Regions from separate parts of the Enterobacter vonholyi genome, predicted to be linked through region 2. Evidence: predicted binding sites of a transcription regulator. Region 2 holds the regulator's gene; the other holds the start of a gene.

Region 1 (10,163 bases), 140 kb from region 2:
CCAGACGGAAATTACCCTGTTCCTGGCCTACCTGCTGATGTTTATGCCCCGTGCGCTCATCAACCTGCGGGCGGGGATTGCTCAGGCGCCGGTTGAGCTGGAAAACGTGGCGCGCAGCCTGGGCAGCACGCCCGCGAAGGCGCTCTGGAGCGTCACGATGCGGCTGGCCGCGCCGGGTGCGGCAGCGGGGGCCGCGCTGGTTTTCCTCGGCGTCAGCAACGAGTTGACCGCCACGCTGCTGCTCTCTCCGCTGGGCACGCGCACGCTCTCCACCGGATTCTGGGCGCTAACCAGTGAAATTGACTATGTTGCCGCCGCCCCTTACGCGATGCTGATGATCCTGATTTCACTCCCGCTGACCGCCATTCTCTATATGCAGTCGAAGAAAATTGCAGGGCTATGACATGCTTGAATTAACCGCCATTTCTAAATCGTTTTCTGATGTGCAGGTGCTCGACAGCTTAAACCTGAGCGTTGCGCCGGGGAGCAGGACGGCGATTGTCGGGCCGTCCGGGTCGGGTAAAACCACGCTGCTGCGTATTCTTGCCGGCTTTGAAACGCCCGACACGGGGCGCATTGTCATGCAGGGGAGAACGCTGTTTGATGAAAACAACTTTGTTCCCGCCCACCTGCGCCGGATCGGTTTTGTACCTCAGGAAGGGGCGCTTTTCCCTCACCTCAATGTGGCAGACAACATTGCCTGGGGGCTGGACGGTACCCGCCACGAGAAGCGCCAGCGCGTTGAGGCGCTGATGGAGATGGTCTCTCTGGACAGGCAGCTCGCAACGCACTGGCCCCATGAGATTTCCGGCGGACAGCAGCAGCGCGTGGCGCTTGCCCGTGCGCTGGCCAAGCGTCCTTCACTGATGCTGCTGGATGAACCTTTCTCGGCGCTGGACACCGGCCTGCGCGCCATGACCCGTAAAGCCACGGCCGATCTGCTGGCCGAAGCGGGCGTGGCCTCGATTCTGGTCACCCACGATCAGAACGAAGCGTTGTCCTTTGCCACGCAGGTCGCGGTCATGCGCTCCGGGCGCTTCACGCAGGTCGGGACGCCTTATGACGTCTACACCCGTCCGGTTGACGAAGAGACGGCGCTGTTTCTTGGCGGTGCGCTGATCCTGCCTGCGCAGCTCACCGCGGGCTACGCCCTGTGCGCCCTGGGTGAGGTGCCCACGGACAACGCGCAGGCTACAGGGCAGGGCAGAGTGATGCTGCGCCCGGAACAGCTGAGCGTGACGGCATGTGCCTCCCATGAAAGCCCAATCTCGATTCTTGATGTGGACTTCACCGGCCAGCTGTCGACGCTCACCCTTGGGCTCGCCGGGCAGCACGAGCCCGTGACCCTGAAGACCGTCAGCCAGCCAGGATGGAACCCTGGCACGACGGTACGCATTGATATTGCTGGCACCGCACGTGTATTCGAATATTCTTAATATTCGTTAGTAATTTCATGCAACGGGTTGTTATAAAAGATTTTTCCCGAAGGTATGGCATTCTCTGAGATTCTCTACCATGCTCATAAAACCTCACCGCAATGCGTGAGGTTTTTCGTAGTTGCTGATTAATCTCAAGGAAAAAGGTTATGAAAAAGACGACTGCTATTTTGTTGGGAACGGCGTTACTGTTTACAACCAATGCTTTTGCTGCACAGCTACTCACTAAAAGCGAGTTCAAAAAAGTTGCATCTCAATATAAAAAAATCGGTACGGTAAACACCTCGAATGAAGTATCGGTGGATGATGCAAAAAAAGAACTGATTGAGAAAGCCGATAAGAAAGGCGCGGATGTCCTGGTGCTCACTTCAGGGAACACCAACAATAAAATTCACGGTACGGCCAATATCTACAAGAAAAAATAACGTCATTGCAGCCACCCCGAAACGGGGTGGTTGTTCACCCTCTTTTCTCGCCATACCTCCTCATGAACGCGGTTACACTTGCTAATGCATTTATAATGCGTATAGTTCTCATTTGCATTTCAGCAAACACATTCTAAGGCCCGACAACGGGTCATTTTTGCGCGCACTTTCAAATGAGTTAACGATGAACAACACCAACATACACAAAACGCTGCTGGCGCTCGCCGTTGGCGCAATAACACATTCCGCCTTCGCGGCTGACGATCAAAAAGAAGATACCCTCATCGTGCAGGCTAAGCCTGCCAGCGAGTTCAAACCCGGTGGCGACCAGCTGGTACCGGCCTTCCTTGACGGACAGGTGGCGAACGGCGGACGCATGGGAATGCTGGGCCAGCAGAACGCCATGGACGTGCCGTTCAACATCATCAGCTACACCTCAAAGCTGGTGGAAGATCAGCAGGCGAAAACCATTGCTGACGTGGTCGCTAACGACGCGGGCGTGCAGTTCGTTCAGGGGTATGGCAACAGCGCGGAAACCTACCGCATCCGCGGCCTGAAGTTTGACGGTGACGACATGACCTTTGGCGGTCTGTCCGGCGTGCTGCCGCGGCAGGTAGTAGATACCCAGATGGTCGATCGCATCGAGATCTTCAAAGGGGCCAACTCGCTGATGAACGGCGCGGCGAGCTCCGGCGTGGGCGGGATGATCAACCTTGAGCCCAAACACGCGGGCGAACTCCCGCAGGCGAAAGTGGGCATCGACTATACCTCTGATTCCCAGATTGGCACCACGCTGGATGCGGGCCGTCGCTACGGCGACAGCGACCAGTTTGGCGCGCGGGTGAACCTGGTCCATCGCGAAGGGGAAACCGGCATACCGAATGACCGCCGCCGCACCACGCTGCTCTCTACCGGCCTGGATTACAGCGGTGACCGCTTCCGCACCTCGCTGGATCTCGGCTATCAGAAGAAAACCTTCCACGGCAGCCCGATCAGCGTCAATATCTCCGCGGTGGATTTCGTACCCGAGCCGCCGAAAAACGATCGCAACTTCTCTCAGAAGTGGGCCTACAGCGACATCGAAAACGAGTTCGGGATGTGGCGCAGCGAGTACGACATCACCGACGGCTGGACCGCCTACACCGGCCTGGGCGCGCAGCACGCGCACGAGGAAGGGATCTACAGCGCGCCGAAGCTGGTCGATAAAAGCGGTAAGGCAACGGCCAGCCGCCTTGATACCAACCGTATCAGCGATTCCGTCAGCGGCATGGCGGGCATTCGCGGTAACTTTGATACCGGTTTTATCTCGCACAAGGTCAATGTCGGCTATTCGGCGATGACCAAAAACGAAAAAATCGCGTGGAAAATGTCGGCTGCGAAGGATAACCCGACCACCAACATCTACCACAATACCGGCGTCGATATGCCGGACAGCAGCAACTTCAACGGCTCCGGCGGAAAGTACAGCGACCCGCTGACCAGCGGACGCACGCGCACACAGGGCTGGCTGCTGAGCGATACGCTGGGCGTACTGGATGACAAACTGCTGTTCACCGCAGGCGCCCGCCACCAGAAGGTGGTCATTCGCGGGTATAACAAAATTACCGGTGCGGAAAACGCGGCGGATGGCTTCGACGGCAGCCGCTGGATGCCAACCTACGGCGTGGTCTACAAGCCGTGGGAGACGCTTTCCCTCTATGCCAACCATACCGAAGCGCTGCAGCCGGGCAAAACCGCGCCTAATACCGCCACCAACTACGGCCAGAGCACCGGTATCGTTCACTCTAAGCAGAATGAAGTGGGCGTGAAGGCGGACTTTGGCCGCGTAGGCGGCTCGCTTGCGCTGTTCGAAATCAAAATGCCGTCGGCGATCCTCGACGACAGCGGTCACTACGGCCTTGACGCTGAACAGCGTAACCGTGGCGTGGAGCTGAACGTCTTCGGCGAGCCAATGCTGGGGATGCGTCTGAACGCCAGCGCTACCTGGCTGCAGGCTGAGCTAACCAAAACCAAAAACGGCGTAAATCAGGGTAACGATGCGATCGGTATTCCGAACTTTTACGCCGTGCTGGGCGCAGAGTACGACATTAAGCCGATTGACGGCCTGACTGCCACCGCCCGCGTGAATCACTCCGGCGCGCAATATGCTGACCTTGCAAACACCAAAAAGCTGGACAGCTACACCACGCTGGATCTGGGGATGCGCTATCGCTTCGCGGTGAACCACAATGCAAACCAGATGACCGTGCGCGCGGGCATCGACAACGTGACCAATGAAAACTACTGGGCCAGCGTGGACGATTCCGGTACCTATATTACGCAGGGCGAACCGCGCACCTTTAAGGTCTCGGTTGGCTACGAATTCTAAGCGTTCCATCTCGTTATCCGGGGCAGGGATGCCCCAATCCCTTGCTACCTCCAGCATGAAGTGTTAAAACGTGCCCCTTCTAAAAAAGAGACAGGGGTAGGACGTGAAAGACGCGTCATCCGCTTCAGGCCATGGTAGCGCCGAAGCCTCGTCGGATCAGAATCCGACGCTGCAACGTGGGTTGCAAAATCGACATATTCAGTTAATTGCCCTTGGCGGCGCAATCGGTACCGGGCTGTTTCTCGGCATAGGCCCCGCTATTCAGATGGCTGGCCCGGCGGTTCTGCTGGGTTATGGTATCGCCGGGATTATTGCCTTCCTGATCATGCGCCAGCTTGGCGAGATGGTCGTTGAAGAGCCGGTTTCAGGCTCCTTCGCGCACTTTGCTTATAAATACTGGGGCCCGTTTGCCGGCTTCCTGTCCGGCTGGAACTACTGGGTAATGTTCGTGCTGGTGGGGATGGCGGAGTTAACCGCCGCAGGCATCTATATGCAGTACTGGCTGCCGGATGTCCCGACGTGGGTCTGGGCGGCGGCCTTCTTCATCATTATTAACGCCGTTAACCTCGTCAACGTCCGCCTGTATGGCGAAACCGAATTCTGGTTTGCGCTGATCAAGGTGCTGGCGATTATCGGCATGATCGGCTTTGGCCTGTGGCTGCTGTTCTCTGGCCACGGCGGCGAGCGCGCCACGATCGACAACCTGTGGCAGCACGGCGGCTTCCTCGCCACCGGCTGGAAAGGGCTGATTCTCTCCCTGGCGGTGATCATGTTCTCCTTCGGTGGGCTGGAGCTAATTGGCATTACCGCCGCCGAAGCGCGCGACCCGCATAAAAGCATTCCCAAAGCGGTTAACCAGGTGGTGTATCGGATCCTGCTGTTCTACATCGGCTCGCTGGTGGTCTTGCTGGCCCTCTATCCGTGGGTGGAAGTGAAGTCCGACAGCAGCCCGTTCGTGATGATTTTCCACGATCTGAACAGCAACGTGGTCGCCTCGGCGCTGAACTTCGTCATTCTGGTGGCGTCGCTGTCGGTCTATAACAGCGGCGTTTACTCCAACAGCCGTATGCTGTTTGGCCTCTCCGTACAGGGCAACGCACCGCGCTTTTTAACCCGCGTTAGCCGTCGCGGCGTGCCGGTGAACTCTTTGTTGCTGTCAGGGGCCATCACGTCGCTGGTGGTGCTGATCAACTACCTCCTGCCGAAAGAGGCCTTCGGCCTGCTGATGGCGCTGGTTGTCGCCACGCTGCTGCTGAACTGGATCATGATCTGCCTGGCGCACCTGCGCTTTCGCGCCGCGATGCGCCGCAAGGGACGCGAAACGCAGTTCAAAGCGCTCCTTTACCCGGCGGGGAACTACATCTGTATCGCTTTCCTGGGGCTGATTCTGGTGCTGATGTGCACCATGGATGAGATGCGCCTGTCCGCGATGCTGCTGCCGGTGTGGGTTATATTCCTGTTTGTGGCGTTTAAGCTATCCCGAAAAAAGTGATCTGCTTTTCACCCTCTCCCCGTGGGAGAGGGCCGGGGTGAGGGCACCAGACCGCACCTGCCTTCACGCCCGGTGTCCGAAACTGATTATCTGACGATGACCCCCGACAGGGAGCGAATATCATTCCCCGTCGGCGACTGGTGAATACGCAAACCAAATTCATCCACCACCGCGAAAATATGGTCGAAGATGTCGGCCTGTATCTCCTCATATTCTGCCCAGACCACCGTATTGGTAAAGGCATATATTTCAATCGGCAAGCCATTCGCGTCAGGCGCCAACTGACGCACCATCAGCGTCATATCTTTGCGAATGCGCGGGTGGTTGCGAAGATATTCGTTCAGGTAGGCGCGGAAGGTGCCGATATTGGTCATCTTGCGAAGGTTTAATACCGATTCTCCTTCACCGTTCTTCTGATTCCACAGGTTTATTTCCTCATGTCGAGCGGCCAGATAGGGCTTAAGCAGTTTCGCCTGAATAAGTTTCTGCTGTTCCTGCTCGTCGAGAAAATGAATGCTGGTGGTATCAATGTTCAGGCTGCGCTTAATGCGTCGACCGCCGGAGGCCGACATGCCGCTCCAGTTGATAAAGGCGTCGGAGACCAGCGCCCACGTCGGAATGGTCGTAATCGTATTATCGAAATTTCGCACCTTAACGGTGGTCAGGCCGATGTCCGTCACCGTGCCGTTGGCACCGTATTTCGGCATCTCCAGCCAGTCGCCGAGCTTGAGCATGTCGTTGGCGGAAAGCTGAATCCCCGCCACAAGTCCGAGTATCGGGTCTTTAAACACCAGCATCAGAACGGCAGCCATGGCGCCCAGACCGCTGATCAGAATCGCCGGGGACTGGCCGATGAGCAGGGAGATAATCAATATCCCCACCAGGATGGCGCTCACCAGCTTGATGCCCTGGAAGATCCCCTTCAGCGGCAGCTGTGATGCGGTGGCCATTTTCTGCGACAGATTAAAAATCACGTCCAGCAGCGAGAAGAAGGAGAGCAGGGCATACACCATGACCCACAGCTTTGCGCATGTCGTGAGAATTTCCGCCGCTTCGCTGCCTTTTTGCAGCCACAGTACCGCCTGAACGTTGACGATTATCCCCTGAAGGGTGAAGGCCAGACGGTGAAATAATTTATTCTGGGTGATGATCTGCAGCCACAAATGGCTGCTGGCCTGCGCGCGTTTTTCGAAAGCGCGAAGCACCACTTTGTGCAGAATAAAATGAACGATGATGGCGGTAAGAAAAATAATACCAAAGATAATCACTAAAGAGGTGGTGTGATTAATTTCAATGCCTAACTCTTCAACCTGAGCAATTAATTCCTGCATAACGTCTCCTGTATTGATGCAGCCCCATAATGGCGGCTGCGGATCTATTATGCAAATTCACGGGCTTATTTGGTGGCCTGGCAGACCTTTACCACCGGCAGGCACAGGCGATGGCGGATGCGCAGCGTCGCCAGGGCAAGCACCACCATCATCGCCGTTTCCACCAACAGGAAGACGTTCACCGCCTGGGTGTAATCCCCGTGATGGTTCTGCAGCGCGTGGAGCAAAATCGCGCCGAAAATGGCCGGGCCAAGCCCCAGCGCGGCCTGCTGCAGGGTACTGAGAATGGCGCTCGCGGCCCCGGCATCGTCAGGCTGAATATCGCGCATCCCGATGCGGTAGAAACTGTTCACGATCAGCGCCTGACCGTAGCCCACCAGTCCGGTGGCGGGTGCCAGCGTCAGGGGGGTATTTTCCACGCCCCAAATGCGGAACGTGGCGATCAGAGCCAGCAGGCCGATAATCTGGATTGCCAGACCCGTCAGCAGAATAGTGCTGGTGCTGTAGCGGGCAATCAGCCGCGGCGCGAACCAGGCCGAAACAAAGTAGGTCACGCCAAGGGCGATAAAACTGTTTCCGGACTGCCATGGGGCCATCCCCAGACCGGTTTGCATGGTGAGCGCCATACAGAACATAAACCCGGACCAGACGCTGAAAAAGAGCATCGCAATCAGAATGCCAAAGCGAACGCTGCGAAGCGAAAGCAGGCGCGGCGGGATAAGCGGGTGAGCATTCTCACGCTCCTTTTTGCGCGCATTCAGCGCCGTCAGCCAGCCCAGCGGAATAATGGCGAGAAGCATAACCTTCAGCGGCCACGACCAGTGCCACTGTGGGCCGAGCGCCATCGGGAACAGCAGGCAGCAAAGAATGATCGCCAGCAGCACGGTTCCGGTCCAGTCGATGCGTGACGGCGTCTCGCGACGGGTTTCGGGTACGAAATGGCGACTTAGCGCCAGCACCACCAGACAGATCGGCACGTTGATAAAGAAGGCGTTACGCCAGCCCAGCCCGGCGATATCCGCCGACACCAGCCAGCCGCCGCCCATCTGGCCGACGATAAACGCAATCCCACCGATGCCGCCAAACAGGCTGATGGCTTTTGCGTGGGCGGTACCTTTCAGCGTCACGTGCAGCGTGACAAGAATTTGCGGCATGATGAGTGCGGCACCCGCGCCCTGAACGATGCGCGCGGCCAGCAGCTGTTCAATGTTCCCCGCTATTCCGCAGAGCAGCGAGGCCAGGCCAAAGCTCGCCACACCCCACATGAACAGACGGCGACGGCCAAAATTATCCCCCAGCTTGCTGCCGAGCGCGAGGCAGACGGCAAAGGCCACGCCGTAGAGCGCGACGATCAGCTCCAGCTCGGTGGCGGTAGCGTGCAGTGAATGGGTAATGGCGTCCAGCGCCACGTTGGTGATTGAGGTATCAATCATCGGCAGCATCTGGCCGGTTAACAGCAATATCAGGCCAGCGCGACCCGGTGAAACAACTGACGTATTCATGGTAACTCCATTGCGTCATTCAGCAGATGGTCGTAGCATCTACCATCAGATAAACGGGTACCAGTTCTTGCTTATACTGGTACTGGCACTACCATGCAGGGGGATTTATGGCGCTGATGTCTGAACCTGTCGTCTCACTTCAGGATGACACCCGAAAACAGCTCGGGGCATTTTTACGCGCCCGGCGTGAAAGCCTCGATCCGCAGCGTCTCGGCCTGCCGCGCAGCGGTCGTCGCCGCACGCCGGGTCTGCGCCGGGAAGAGGTGGCGATGCTCGCTGACGTGGGCGTGACCTGGTACACCTGGCTTGAGCAGGGCAGGGACGTCAATCCGTCCAGCGCGGTGATGGCGGCCGTGGCAAAAGCGCTGCAATGTACCCCAACTGAAGCCCGGCACCTGTTTGTATTAGCCGGTTTACCGCCGGGTGAAGCGCCGCAGGCGGTCTGCTGCGAGGGCATCAGCGAAGGCACGCGCCGCCTGCTGGATACGCTGATGCCGAAACCCGCCAGCATTCAGAAACCGAACTTCGATATCGTGGCGTGGAACGACAGCTTCGGGCATCTGATGGGCGTCGATTTCAATGACATCCCTCCCGAAGATCGCAACTGTATTTATCTGTTCCTCACCCATCCGGCGTGGCGCGCCCGCCTCGGCAGACGCGACGACGTGCTGCCCATCTTTGTCTCCTATTTCCGGGCGGCGATGGCCGAACACCGGGGCGATCCTCTGTGGGAGGCCAAACTGGCGCGCTTCTTTGCGGTGTCCGAAGAGTTTAAAACCCTGTGGCACCAGCGCAACGACGTGCGCGGCGTGGAGAACCAGCTCAAGCTGTTTACCCATCCCGAGCTGGGGGATTTTACGCTGCAGCAGATGTACTGGTATTCCGCGCCGCGAAACGGCTCGCGGTTGCTGGTGTATCTGCCGGTGGATGAGGCCGGGGAGCGGGCGATGGCGTGGCTGGCGGCGCAGGGGAAATAAGTTTTTTGCGAGACGGTTTCAGGGAATAAGAGCCGAATCTGCTAAGTGGAGGAGACCGGTGTAATGTTGGGTTTAGCTTAAACCCATCGACTGAATCGACATCATTTCGACGAGGTGTTAAGTCGTCTATACTCTCGCCATGAGCAACCACCATGTTGCCACTGATGATTGATTCCGCAGATTTCAGCCAAAAATTAGGCCTTATCTCCCGAAACGTCGAACATACCGAAGCGTTTCTTGCGCGGGGTACGGTGGATTTTCATCTGCCCGGATTTATGCTGCCGGTGGGATATCGCCTGATAAAATCGCGCTACGGTAATGAATATCGTCTCGTCACCATCGACGACGGAAAACCCTATACGGCGTATGCCGTTAGGTTGACGTTTCATAAAGAAATTACCTTTCCCCACGGGGCTGCGACACAGGTTATGGTCTGGCGTACGCCACGCGCTGTCCATCAGCGGGTAATCAGTGGATTACCCCAATCCTTCTTCCAGTGGGTGCTAAGCGAATACGACATTGTGGTTTCTGACAGCGAGCAAACCGGTGACGGACAGTGGTTTTGGTTACGCATGATCGACTGGGCGTTCAGCATGAATTATCGGATAAGCGTGGCGGACGGTACGGTAGGG
Region 2 (10,163 bases):
AAAGATGCGCCCGCACTCTCTTCACCGCCGAAGCCGAAGCTGCCGTCGTGCAGACCGTCAACAAACCATTTGAAGCCCACCGGCACTTCCACCAGCTTGCGGCCCAGCGCCTCAACCACGCGGTCGATCATCGCCGAGGAAACCAGCGTTTTACCGACAGCCACCTCTTTGCCCCACTGCGGACGGTGCTGGAACAGATAGTTAATTGCGACCGCAAGATAGTGATTCGGGTTCATCAGCCCGGCAGGGGTGACGATACCGTGACGGTCATAATCGGGGTCGTTAGCAAACGCCAGATCGAATTTATCACGCAGCGCCAGCAGGCCCGCCATCGCGCACTCGGAGGAGCAGTCCATACGGATCGCGCCGTCTTTGTCCAGATGCATAAAGCGGAAGGTCTGATCGACGTGATCGTTCACGATGGTCAGATCCAGCTTGTAGTGCTCGGCGATACGTTTCCAGTATTCGATACCGGAGCCGCCCAGCGGATCCACGCCCAGCTTGAGGCCGGCTTTCTGGATGGCCGCCATATCGACGATATCCGCCAGGCCTTCCACGAACGGCTGAACCAGATCCAGCTCTTTCACGTGGCCGGACGCCATGGCCGCATCCAGAGAGATGCGCTTCACGCCTTTCAGGTCATCAGCCAGCAGCGCGTTCGCGCGATCCTCCACCACTTTGGTGACGTTGGTATCTGCCGGGCCACCGTTAGGCGGGTTATATTTGATACCACCGTCTTCCGGCGGGTTGTGGGATGGCGTGATAACGATACCGTCAGCCAGCGCGCCACCTTTTTTGTTGTGCACCAGGATGGCGTTAGAGACCGCAGGCGTTGGGGTGAAGCCGTTGTTCTCCTGAACAATCACATCGACACCGTTTGCCGCCAGCACTTCCACAACAGAGATGAACGCCGGTTCAGACAGGGCATGGGTATCTTTCCCCACGTAGCACGGACCGGTAACGCCGTTTTTAGCGCGCTCTTCCGCAATGGCCTGAGCAATGGCCAGAATGTGCGGTTCGTTAAAGCTGTGGCGCGCCGCGCTGCCGCGGTGACCAGATGTACCAAACTTCACTGCGTGTTCTGCGTTGCCCACGACCGGCTTCAGCACGTAATACTGCGCGGTCAGCTGAGCGACGTTAATCAAATCGCTTTGTTGTGCAGGTTGGCCTGCACGGCTGTGATTTGCCATTACCGGGTCCTTCTGATGCAAGGGTTAAATTGTACCGCAAACCTTTTCAATCAATTCCGCCGGGAACTGCATGGACTGCATGATGTGTTCAATCATGCTGCACTTGCGGCCCGTATTGGTATTGGTGATCACCCAGTACGGGGTGCCAGGAACATGTTTGGGTTTGGTTTGATTGCCATTTTGCAGCAGCGTCTGCTCGTCGCCCGCGAAATAGACGCGAGTACGACCGTGCAGCGACTCGGTCGCTTCAGCAAACGCTTTGTTATCCAGTGAGTAAAGTGTAGACAGCACCAGCATAAAGCGGTTAACCGCCTTTTTCTGCTCCGCGTATTCATCGGAAAGGAGCAGCTCGCGCATCGCGCGCACTTTATCTTTTGCCGGCGTCACGGCAGGTTTTGCTTGTGCAACAACGCTTGGCTGAGACACGACATCTTTGGTGACTGGGGTAGCAGGCTGTGAAGCGGCGGAAATTTTAAGCATGCGCCGTAAAATGTCGGACGCGCTCTCCCCGATATGCCGCGTCTGGCTGGCAATATACTGATAGAGTTCGTCATCAACTTCGATTGTTTTCATCTTAATCCAGTGCGATATCTTATCTGAATACAAGTCATTGGGATTATAAGGTCAAATCCCAACAGCGGATAGCGTCAAACCAGGTTGGCGGCAAAAGTCAGATTAAACTGGAACCTTGCAGCCGGGCGGCAGAATGGTCAACATGATACCCTAACCTGACATACGTAAAAAAAGAACTTTGCCATGAAATTGAATACCCGAGCGCAAACTGCACAATCGCCGAACAATAATTCTCCCATCGTACTGGTTCACGGGCTTTTTGGCAGCCTGGATAACCTGGGCGTGCTGGCGCGCGATCTGGTTACTGACCACGATATTTTACAGGTCGATATGCGCAATCACGGTCTTTCCGGCCGTTCCGACGAGATGACCTACGCGGCAATGGCGCAGGATCTGCTGGATACGCTGGATGCCAACGACCTGCAAAAGGTGACCCTCATCGGGCATTCAATGGGTGGCAAAGCAGTGATGGCCCTGACGGCACTGGCCCCGGAGCGTATTAACGGCCTGATTGTAATTGATGTTGCGCCCGTGGATTACGACGTCCGCCGCCACGACGAAATTTTTGCCGCCATCAATGCGGTCACCGAAGCGGGCGTCGCGACTCGCCAACAGGCGGCTGCCGTCATGCGTGAGCATCTTGATGAAGAAGGCGTAGTCCAGTTCCTGCTGAAGTCGTTTGTTGACGGCCAATGGCGTTTTAACGTGCCGGTGCTCTGGAACCAGTACAACAACATCGTGGGCTGGGAAACCGTCCCCGCCTGGCCGCACCCTACCCTCTTTATTCGCGGCGGTAACTCTCCTTACGTTACCGACGCGTACCGCGACACGCTGCTGGCCCAATTCCCGCAGGCTCGCGCCCACGTGATTGCCGGTGCCGGACACTGGGTGCACGCAGAAAAACCCGATGCCGTGCTGCGCGCCATTCGCCGCTATCTCGCTGATACGACAAATTGATTAAAAAGAAAGCGACTGGAAGGCTGCGGGCTTCCAGTCGTTGGCGTGCCGTTTTTGGTGATGTATGATGGCGCGCTTATCGCCCGGGCATTAGCAGGGCGGCGTGTTTCCCCCGAAGTCTCAGAATCATGGCCAAAGAACAAACGGACCGTACGACACTAGATCTGTTCGCGAATGAGCGTCGCCCGGGACGACCGAAGACGAATCCGCTTTCGCGCGATGAACAGCTGCGTATCAATAAACGCAATCAGCTTAAACGCGATAAAAATCGCGGGCTTAAGCGTGTCGAACTGAAGCTTAACGCCGACGCCGTCGATGCGCTGAACGAGCTGGCTGACGCGCGAAATATCAGCCGCAGCGAGCTCATTGAAGAGATGTTAATCGCCCAGCTTGAGACGTTGCGCAGCCAGGCATAAGTCTGAAAATCCCCTTTATTACCCTTTTCATGTAGCACAGAGTGCAGTCCTGCGCGATAGCTGTTTCCGCAGGGTTGCCAGTTCTGCTATTATTGCCCTTATCCGTGGCCGAATTGCGCCACCATACTATTAAGTTTCAAGAGGTTATTTTACTCATGGCAATCATCGGCATTTTCTTTGGCAGTGATACCGGCAATACCGAAAATATCGCAAAAAACATTCAAAAACAGCTCGGTAAAGACGTTGCTGATGTGCATGACATTGCCAAGAGCAGCAAAGAAGATCTGGAAGGCTATGATATTCTGCTGCTGGGTATCCCAACCTGGTACTACGGTGAAGCCCAGTGCGACTGGGATGATTTCTTCCCGACGCTGGAAGAAGTGGACTTCAACGGTAAGCTAGTTGCCCTGTTTGGCTGCGGTGACCAGGAAGACTACGCTGAGTATTTCTGTGACGCGCTGGGTACCATCCGCGACATCATTGAGCCGAATGGCGCGGTTATCGTAGGCCACTGGCCGACCGCTGGTTACCACTTCGAAGCGTCTAAAGGCCTGGCCGATGACGATCATTTCGTGGGTCTGGCCATCGACGAAGACCGTCAGCCAGAACTGACCGCAGAGCGCGTTGAGAAATGGGTTAAGCAGATCCGTGAAGAGCTGCACCTGGACGATATTCTTAACGCCTGATTTTTCTCGCGGCGCAACGGCGGTTGCGCCCGTGCACCAGGTCAAACCGATTAAATTAATTGCTACAATCTTTTAACTTTTTCGCCCAGACCTGTACAATGTCTCCCTGATAAAATGTGGTTTTCCATCGAGCAAGTTTGTTGGTGATACCCCATTTTTATAAGCATATTTTGCCTGAGACTTGCAGTTTTCATTTAGCCATGGCAGTTCTATAATGAGACGCATTATCCCAGGTGCATTTTCTGTCACTTCCTACAGAAGTGAATCGTTTAGCAACAGGACAGATTCCGCATGACTGACAACAATACCGCATTAAAGAAGGCTGGCCTGAAAGTTACGCTTCCTCGGTTAAAAATCCTCGAAGTGCTTCAGGGTCCAGACAATCACCATGTCAGTGCGGAAGACCTTTATAAACGTCTTATCGACATGGGTGAAGAGATTGGGCTGGCTACCGTCTATCGCGTGCTGAACCAGTTTGATGACGCGGGCATTGTCACCCGTCATAATTTCGAAGGCGGTAAATCTGTTTTCGAACTGACCCAGCAGCAGCACCACGATCATTTGATCTGCCTCGACTGCGGCAAGGTCATTGAATTCAGCGATGATTCCATCGAAGCGCGCCAGCGTGAAATCGCCGCGCGTCACGGTATCCGCCTGACCAACCACAGCCTGTATCTTTACGGTCACTGCGCTGAAGGCGACTGCCGCGAAGATGACCACGCGCACGACGCAAAATAATCAAGTGTTCATACTCTGAGCCAGCCGAAAGGTTGGCTTTTTTTTGCCAGAAAAAAGCCCGGTAAGCGCAGCGCCACCGGGCGTAAAGCAACTTATTTATTATTGTTGCGTATCTCGTTCCAGATCTTATCGCAACGCTTGGTCACTTCCTGATCGTTACCGGTTTTACGCGCCTGGATACAGGCCTGGTAATCCATCACGCGGACATTCTCCCGCGTCGCAAACTGCTCATGCGCTTTCTCTTTCTTCAGCACGTTCAGCACGCTCTGACAGGCGTCAATTTTCTCCGGCGATCCTTCTGCTGTATTAATACAGGCGCTATAGGCCTCCTTCAGCCGGGAATCTTCTTTCGGTGCCTCACTCTGAGCACACGCCACCAGCCCTGATGCCAGTAACGCGACGATTACGATTTTTTTCATCATATGCAGTCTCCGGTCCGGCGGGATCTAACCCGCCGGAAGATTCATCAGAAGATAGTGAACGGTGCGATAACCATGAATTTCACGTCACGTTCATCCTGGAAGATGTTGCCGTAACCGCCCGCGTAGCTCGGGATATCGGAGTGGTTGTCATATTGAGTGAAGTGCAGTTTGAACATTGTGCCTTTCGCGCGGCCATCCTGCAGGGTATAGATAGCATCGAGGCTGTAAGAAGACTCTTTCAGGCGATAGTTGGGATCGTAGTATGCGTCCGGAGTTGCCATATCGGCAGGTTTTGCATCCCAGGCGTAAGCGTAAGAAGCGCCCACCGCCCAGCCAGGCAGGTTCCAGTTTTTCAGGTCGTACATTGCGCCGAAGAAGACCGCTTTCTCGCCGTCGGCGTTGAAGTCTGAGCGGTTATCCCACCAGATATCAAGACGACCGTTGGATGAGGCATAGGTCGGGGTCATACGCTGCAGGAAGTAGCCCTGCTGCCCTTCCGCCTTCACCCATGTTCCTTCCAGACGTAAATCAACCTGACCGACCTTATAGCCGAAGGTTAGCGCCTGCAGCCACGCGGTGCCATCATAAATGTCATTGACGCCACCGTTGCTGACTTTGTCGCGCGTACCGTAGAACTGATAGCTGGTACTCAGCGGGCTACCCGCGACATCAAACTTATAGCTGGCCTTGGCAAAGTACTGATCGATATACCCTTGCGCCTGGCCAAATGCTGCTTCGAGAACCAGATCGTTTTTGAAGTCGTATTTCGCCCCCAGCGAGTGGAGATAATCGACTTTGGTTTTCTTATCGTTCTGGTAGAACTTGTCCATCTCGATGTGCCAGGGTGCTTTGTACTCGTTGGTCCACATATAGGAGAAGCTCAACGCACCCGCATCACCGTAGTCAAAGTTCGCCCCGGCTTCCGCACCCTGATAGGTACCCGGCATAAAACTCCAGTGCGGTGCTAACAGGGTCTGGCCAGTTGGCTGAATATAACCACCGCGCGCCCATACCGGACCGTATTTAAATTTTGCAGCGGCTTTGTACAGGCTGATGCCGCTCTTATCCCCGGACCAGTCTTCTTTATACGCTTTATTGCTGGAGGAGAAGGCAATTTCGTTCGGGTGGGCGCTGTCGCCGTTTTCCGCCATTTCAATCGCGGTAAACGCAGCAATATCCAGACCGAACATATCCGCGGCATAGCCTGACTGGAAGTCCAGGTTGGCGTTCCAGGTGGAATGAGAAAGGTTGGTTTTGTATTTGTCTTCGGTGACGTCTTTACGGTCACGTTCACGCTGCCAGTAATAGATACCGCCCGTGAGGGTAGAATCGTCGATGAAGCCCGCCGCTTTCGCCTCTGGTGTCACTACCAGGCCCGACATTGCTGTCACACCGGCAATAGCCAGCGCCAGCGCACTACGTTTGCCACTGAACGTACGCATAGATTATTCCTCTTTGACGAATTAAAACGCCTGAAACGGCGTAAATAAAAAAGACCAAATGGTCAGGGGTAGTTTTAAATACCCTCGAATTAACTACCGTCGTTAGGTTATTTTTCGCGACGCGAATTATCAATGCTTTTTAGCGGACAAAAGTCAGGATTATGACGAAGTGCACATAATCAGTAGTGCTTTGTAACATTTGCAGGGAGGCGAGGAATGGCGGGGAATTTTCAATTATTTCAGTGGCTAGACGAGAAACATCTTCCCTTTCTTATAACCTTTTTGTTTTTCCTAATGACACAAACTTTTTTTTGAAAAATAAGTAGCACCTCATTGACCTGATATTTTTATCACACCTTTTTAGGCCCTGGCTTAATACCCTGATCGTTAAATAAAAAAACGCCGCATAGTGCGGCGTTTGTCTCTCATTGACCAGACCAGCAATATTATTCGCCGATCTTCGTCCAGGTATCACGCAGACCTACGGTACGGTTAAATACCGGTTTTTCTGCCGTGCTGTGACGGCTGTCCAGGCAGAAGTAACCTTCACGTTCGAACTGGAACGCTTTGCCTGCTTCAGCGTTTTTCAGAGAAGGCTCCGCATAACCCTGCTTAATCACCAAAGATTCCGGGTTGATGGTCGCCAGGAAGTCTTCCGCAGCACCAGGGTTAGGCACGCTGAACAGACGATCGTACAGACGAATTTCTACCGGCAGCGCGTGGGATGCGCTCACCCAGTGGATAACGCCTTTCACCTTGCGGCCATCCGCAGGATCTTTGCTCAACGTTTCAGCATCATAAGAACAGAAGATGGTGGTGATATTCCCTTCTGCATCTTTCTCAACGCGCTCGGCTTTGATGACGTAGGCATTACGCAGACGCACTTCTTTACCCAGCACCAGACGCTTGTACTGCTTGTTGGCTTCTTCGCGGAAGTCAGCGCGGTCAATCCAGATCTCGCCGCTGAACGGCACGTCACGGCTTCCCATTTCCGGCTTGTTCGGATGGTTAGGCATGGAGACCAGCTCGCTTTCACCCTGCGGATAGTTTTCGATAACCAGTTTCACCGGATCGATAACCGCCATCGCGCGCGGAGCGTTTTCGTTGAGATCTTCGCGAATGCATGATTCAAGAGACGCCATCTCGATGGTGTTGTCCTGCTTGGTCACGCCGATACGTTTGCAGAACTCACGAATAGAGGCGGCAGTGTAACCACGACGACGCAGACCAGAAATGGTAGGCATACGTGGATCATCCCAGCCCTCAACGTGCTTGTCGGTCACCAGCAGGTTCAGCTTACGCTTGGACATCACGGTGTATTCCAGGTTCAGGCGAGAGAACTCGTACTGGCGCGGATGCACAGGAATGGTGATGTTATCCAGAACCCAGTCGTACAGACGACGGTTGTCCTGGAACTCCAGCGTACACAGGGAGTGCGTAATGCCTTCCAGCGCATCGCTGATGCAGTGGGTAAAGTCGTACATCGGGTAGATGCACCACTTGTTGCCGGTCTGGTGGTGTTCCGCAAACTTAATGCGGTACAGCACCGGATCGCGCATCACGATAAACGGAGACGCCATGTCGATTTTGGCACGCAGGCACGCTTTGCCTTCTTCGAAGCCACCGGCACGCATTTTTTCAAACAGCGCCAGGTTCTCTTCCACGCTGCGGTCGCGGAACGGGCTGTTTTTGCCCGGTGCGGTCAGCGTACCGCGATACTCACGGATCTCGTCAGCAGACAGCTCGTCGACATACGCCAGACCCTTGTTGATAAGCTCTACCGCATAGGCGTACAGCTGATCAAAATAGTCAGAGGAGTAGCAGATATCGCCAGACCAGTTGAAGCCCAGCCATTGCACGTCGTTCTTAATGGACTCAACGTATTCGATGTCTTCTTTTACTGGGTTGGTGTCATCGAAACGCAGGTTGCACTGTCCCTGGTAGTCTTGCGCAATGCCAAAGTTCAGGCAGATGGACTTCGCATGCCCGATATGCAGGTAGCCGTTCGGCTCCGGCGGAAAGCGGGTATGAATTGTGGTGTGCTTACCACTGGCCAGATCTTCATCGATGATCTGACGAATAAAGTTACTCGGGCGGGCTTCAGCCTCACTCATCGTGGATTCCTCAAAGCGTAAACAACGTATAACGGCATATGATCTTATAAGCCGGACGTAGTGACAACCCTTAAAACGTCTCTGAAGAAAATAATGGGGGCATTTGCTGCAAAAAAAAGCGGCGGAGGATCTCCCCCGCCGCTTAAGGCATGACTCTACTCAGGAGCGATTACTTGCCTTTAATCTCGTACAGCGGTGTTTGACCCGCAACAACCTGACCTTTCGCCTGAATGACCAGGCCGCTGAAGTCGTCGATGTTGCTGCAAACGACCGGACTTATCATGGAGCGCGCGTTGGCGTTCAGGAAGTCCAGATCCATTTCCAGAATCGGTTGCCCAGCCACCACTTCAGCGCCCTCTTCCACCAGACGAGTAAAGCCCTGGCCGTTCAGCGCAACGGTATCGATACCCATATGGACAACGATCTCCGCGCCATTTTCGGTTTCGAGGCAGAACGCATGGTTGGTGTTGAAGATTTTCACGATGGTACCGGCAGCCGGAGACACAACGGTTTTGTCCGTTGGTTTCACCGCCACACCGTCACCGACCGCTTTGCTGGCGAAGGCTTCGTCAGGCACCTGCTCAATCGCAACGACTTCACCGGTTACCGGTGAAACCAGCGCGGCTATCGTTTTGGCGTTGGGTACCGCCTGCGGTTTTGCAGCCGCTGGCGCGGCGGCAGGTGCGACAGAAGCTTCTGCTGCGGCTACCGGGCCGGTAGTTTTCATGGCATTAGCAATTTTCTCTGCCACAAAGCCAACGATAATCTGCACGCTGGTTTTGTTCAGGCGGATAACACCGGACGCGCCCAGACGTTTGGCCAGCGCTTCGTTCACCAGGGAAGAGTCTTTGACGTTCAGACGCAGACGAGTGATACAGGCATCGATACCGGTCAGGTTGTCAGAACCGCCTACTGCGGCGATGTACTGACGCGCCAGACCTGAAACGTCCTGGTCCTGAGCACCGCTCACGTTCACATCCTGACCATCCGCTTCGCTACCGGCCACGGCCAGTTCACGACCCGGTGTCATGAGGTTAAATTTGGTGATAGTGAAACGGAACACTACGTAGTAGATCGCGAAGAACACCAGACCTTGCGGGATCAGCATCCACCAGTGGGTCGCCAGCGGGTTACGGGACGAAAGCACCATATCCACCAGACCGGCGCTGAAGCCGAAACCGGCAATCCACTGCATGCTGGCAGCGATGAACACGGAGATACCGGTCAGCACGGCGTGGATCACATACAGAACCGGCGCCACGAACATGAAGGAGAACTCCAGCGGCTCGGTGATACCGGTGAAGAAGGCCGCGAACGCGCCCGCCATCATGATACCCAGCACTTTCGCTTTATTCTCTGGACGCGCGCAGTGGTAGATAGCCAGCGCAGCACCCGGTAGACCAAACATCATGATCGGGAAGAAGCCCGCCTGGTAACGACCGGTGATACCGACAACCGCTTTACCTGCTTCGATGGACTGTGCGCCACCCAGGAAGTTAGGGATATCGTTAATACCGGCAACGTCGAACCAGAACACGGAGTTCAGCGCGTGGTGCAGACCAACCGGGATCAGCAGACGGTTGAAGAACGCGTACACGCCCGCACCGACAGAACCCAGTTTCTGG

Evidence for each region. The regulator Fur, encoded in region 2, represses iron uptake genes when iron is present. The targets are predictions, from matches to a motif close to ATAATAATGAGAACNACTATCAA.
Region 1: AB3N39_RS05285 (TonB-dependent siderophore receptor) is a predicted target of Fur. The motif match lies at 1,957-1,979, and genes of this name have one in related genera.

What each region holds. Positions count from the first base shown of each region.
Region 1 covers NZ_CP162152.1:1,123,299-1,133,461, forward strand. Annotated here, with positions in the region: gene AB3N39_RS05270 (iron ABC transporter permease) at 1-403, shown strand, start outside; gene AB3N39_RS05275 (ABC transporter ATP-binding protein) at 405-1,436, shown strand; gene yahO (DUF1471 family periplasmic protein YahO) at 1,586-1,861, shown strand; gene AB3N39_RS05285 (TonB-dependent siderophore receptor) at 2,046-4,229, shown strand; gene pheP (phenylalanine transporter) at 4,333-5,721, shown strand; gene AB3N39_RS05295 (mechanosensitive ion channel family protein) at 5,808-7,052, opposite strand; gene AB3N39_RS05300 (MFS transporter) at 7,118-8,554, opposite strand; gene AB3N39_RS05305 (helix-turn-helix transcriptional regulator) at 8,662-9,531, shown strand; gene AB3N39_RS05310 (hypothetical protein) at 9,684-10,163, shown strand, end outside.
Region 2 covers NZ_CP162152.1:1,262,069-1,272,231, reverse strand. Annotated here, with positions in the region: gene pgm (phosphoglucomutase (alpha-D-glucose-1,6-bisphosphate-dependent)) at 1-1,190, opposite strand, end outside; gene seqA (replication initiation negative regulator SeqA) at 1,215-1,763, opposite strand; gene ybfF (esterase) at 1,947-2,720, shown strand; gene ybfE (LexA regulated protein) at 2,849-3,136, shown strand; gene fldA (flavodoxin FldA) at 3,292-3,822, shown strand; gene fur (ferric iron uptake transcriptional regulator) at 4,114-4,560, shown strand; gene chiQ (ChiQ/YbfN family lipoprotein) at 4,653-4,979, opposite strand; gene chiP (chitoporin) at 5,027-6,424, opposite strand; gene glnS (glutamine--tRNA ligase) at 6,871-8,538, opposite strand; gene nagE (N-acetylglucosamine-specific PTS transporter subunit IIBC) at 8,708-10,163, opposite strand, start outside.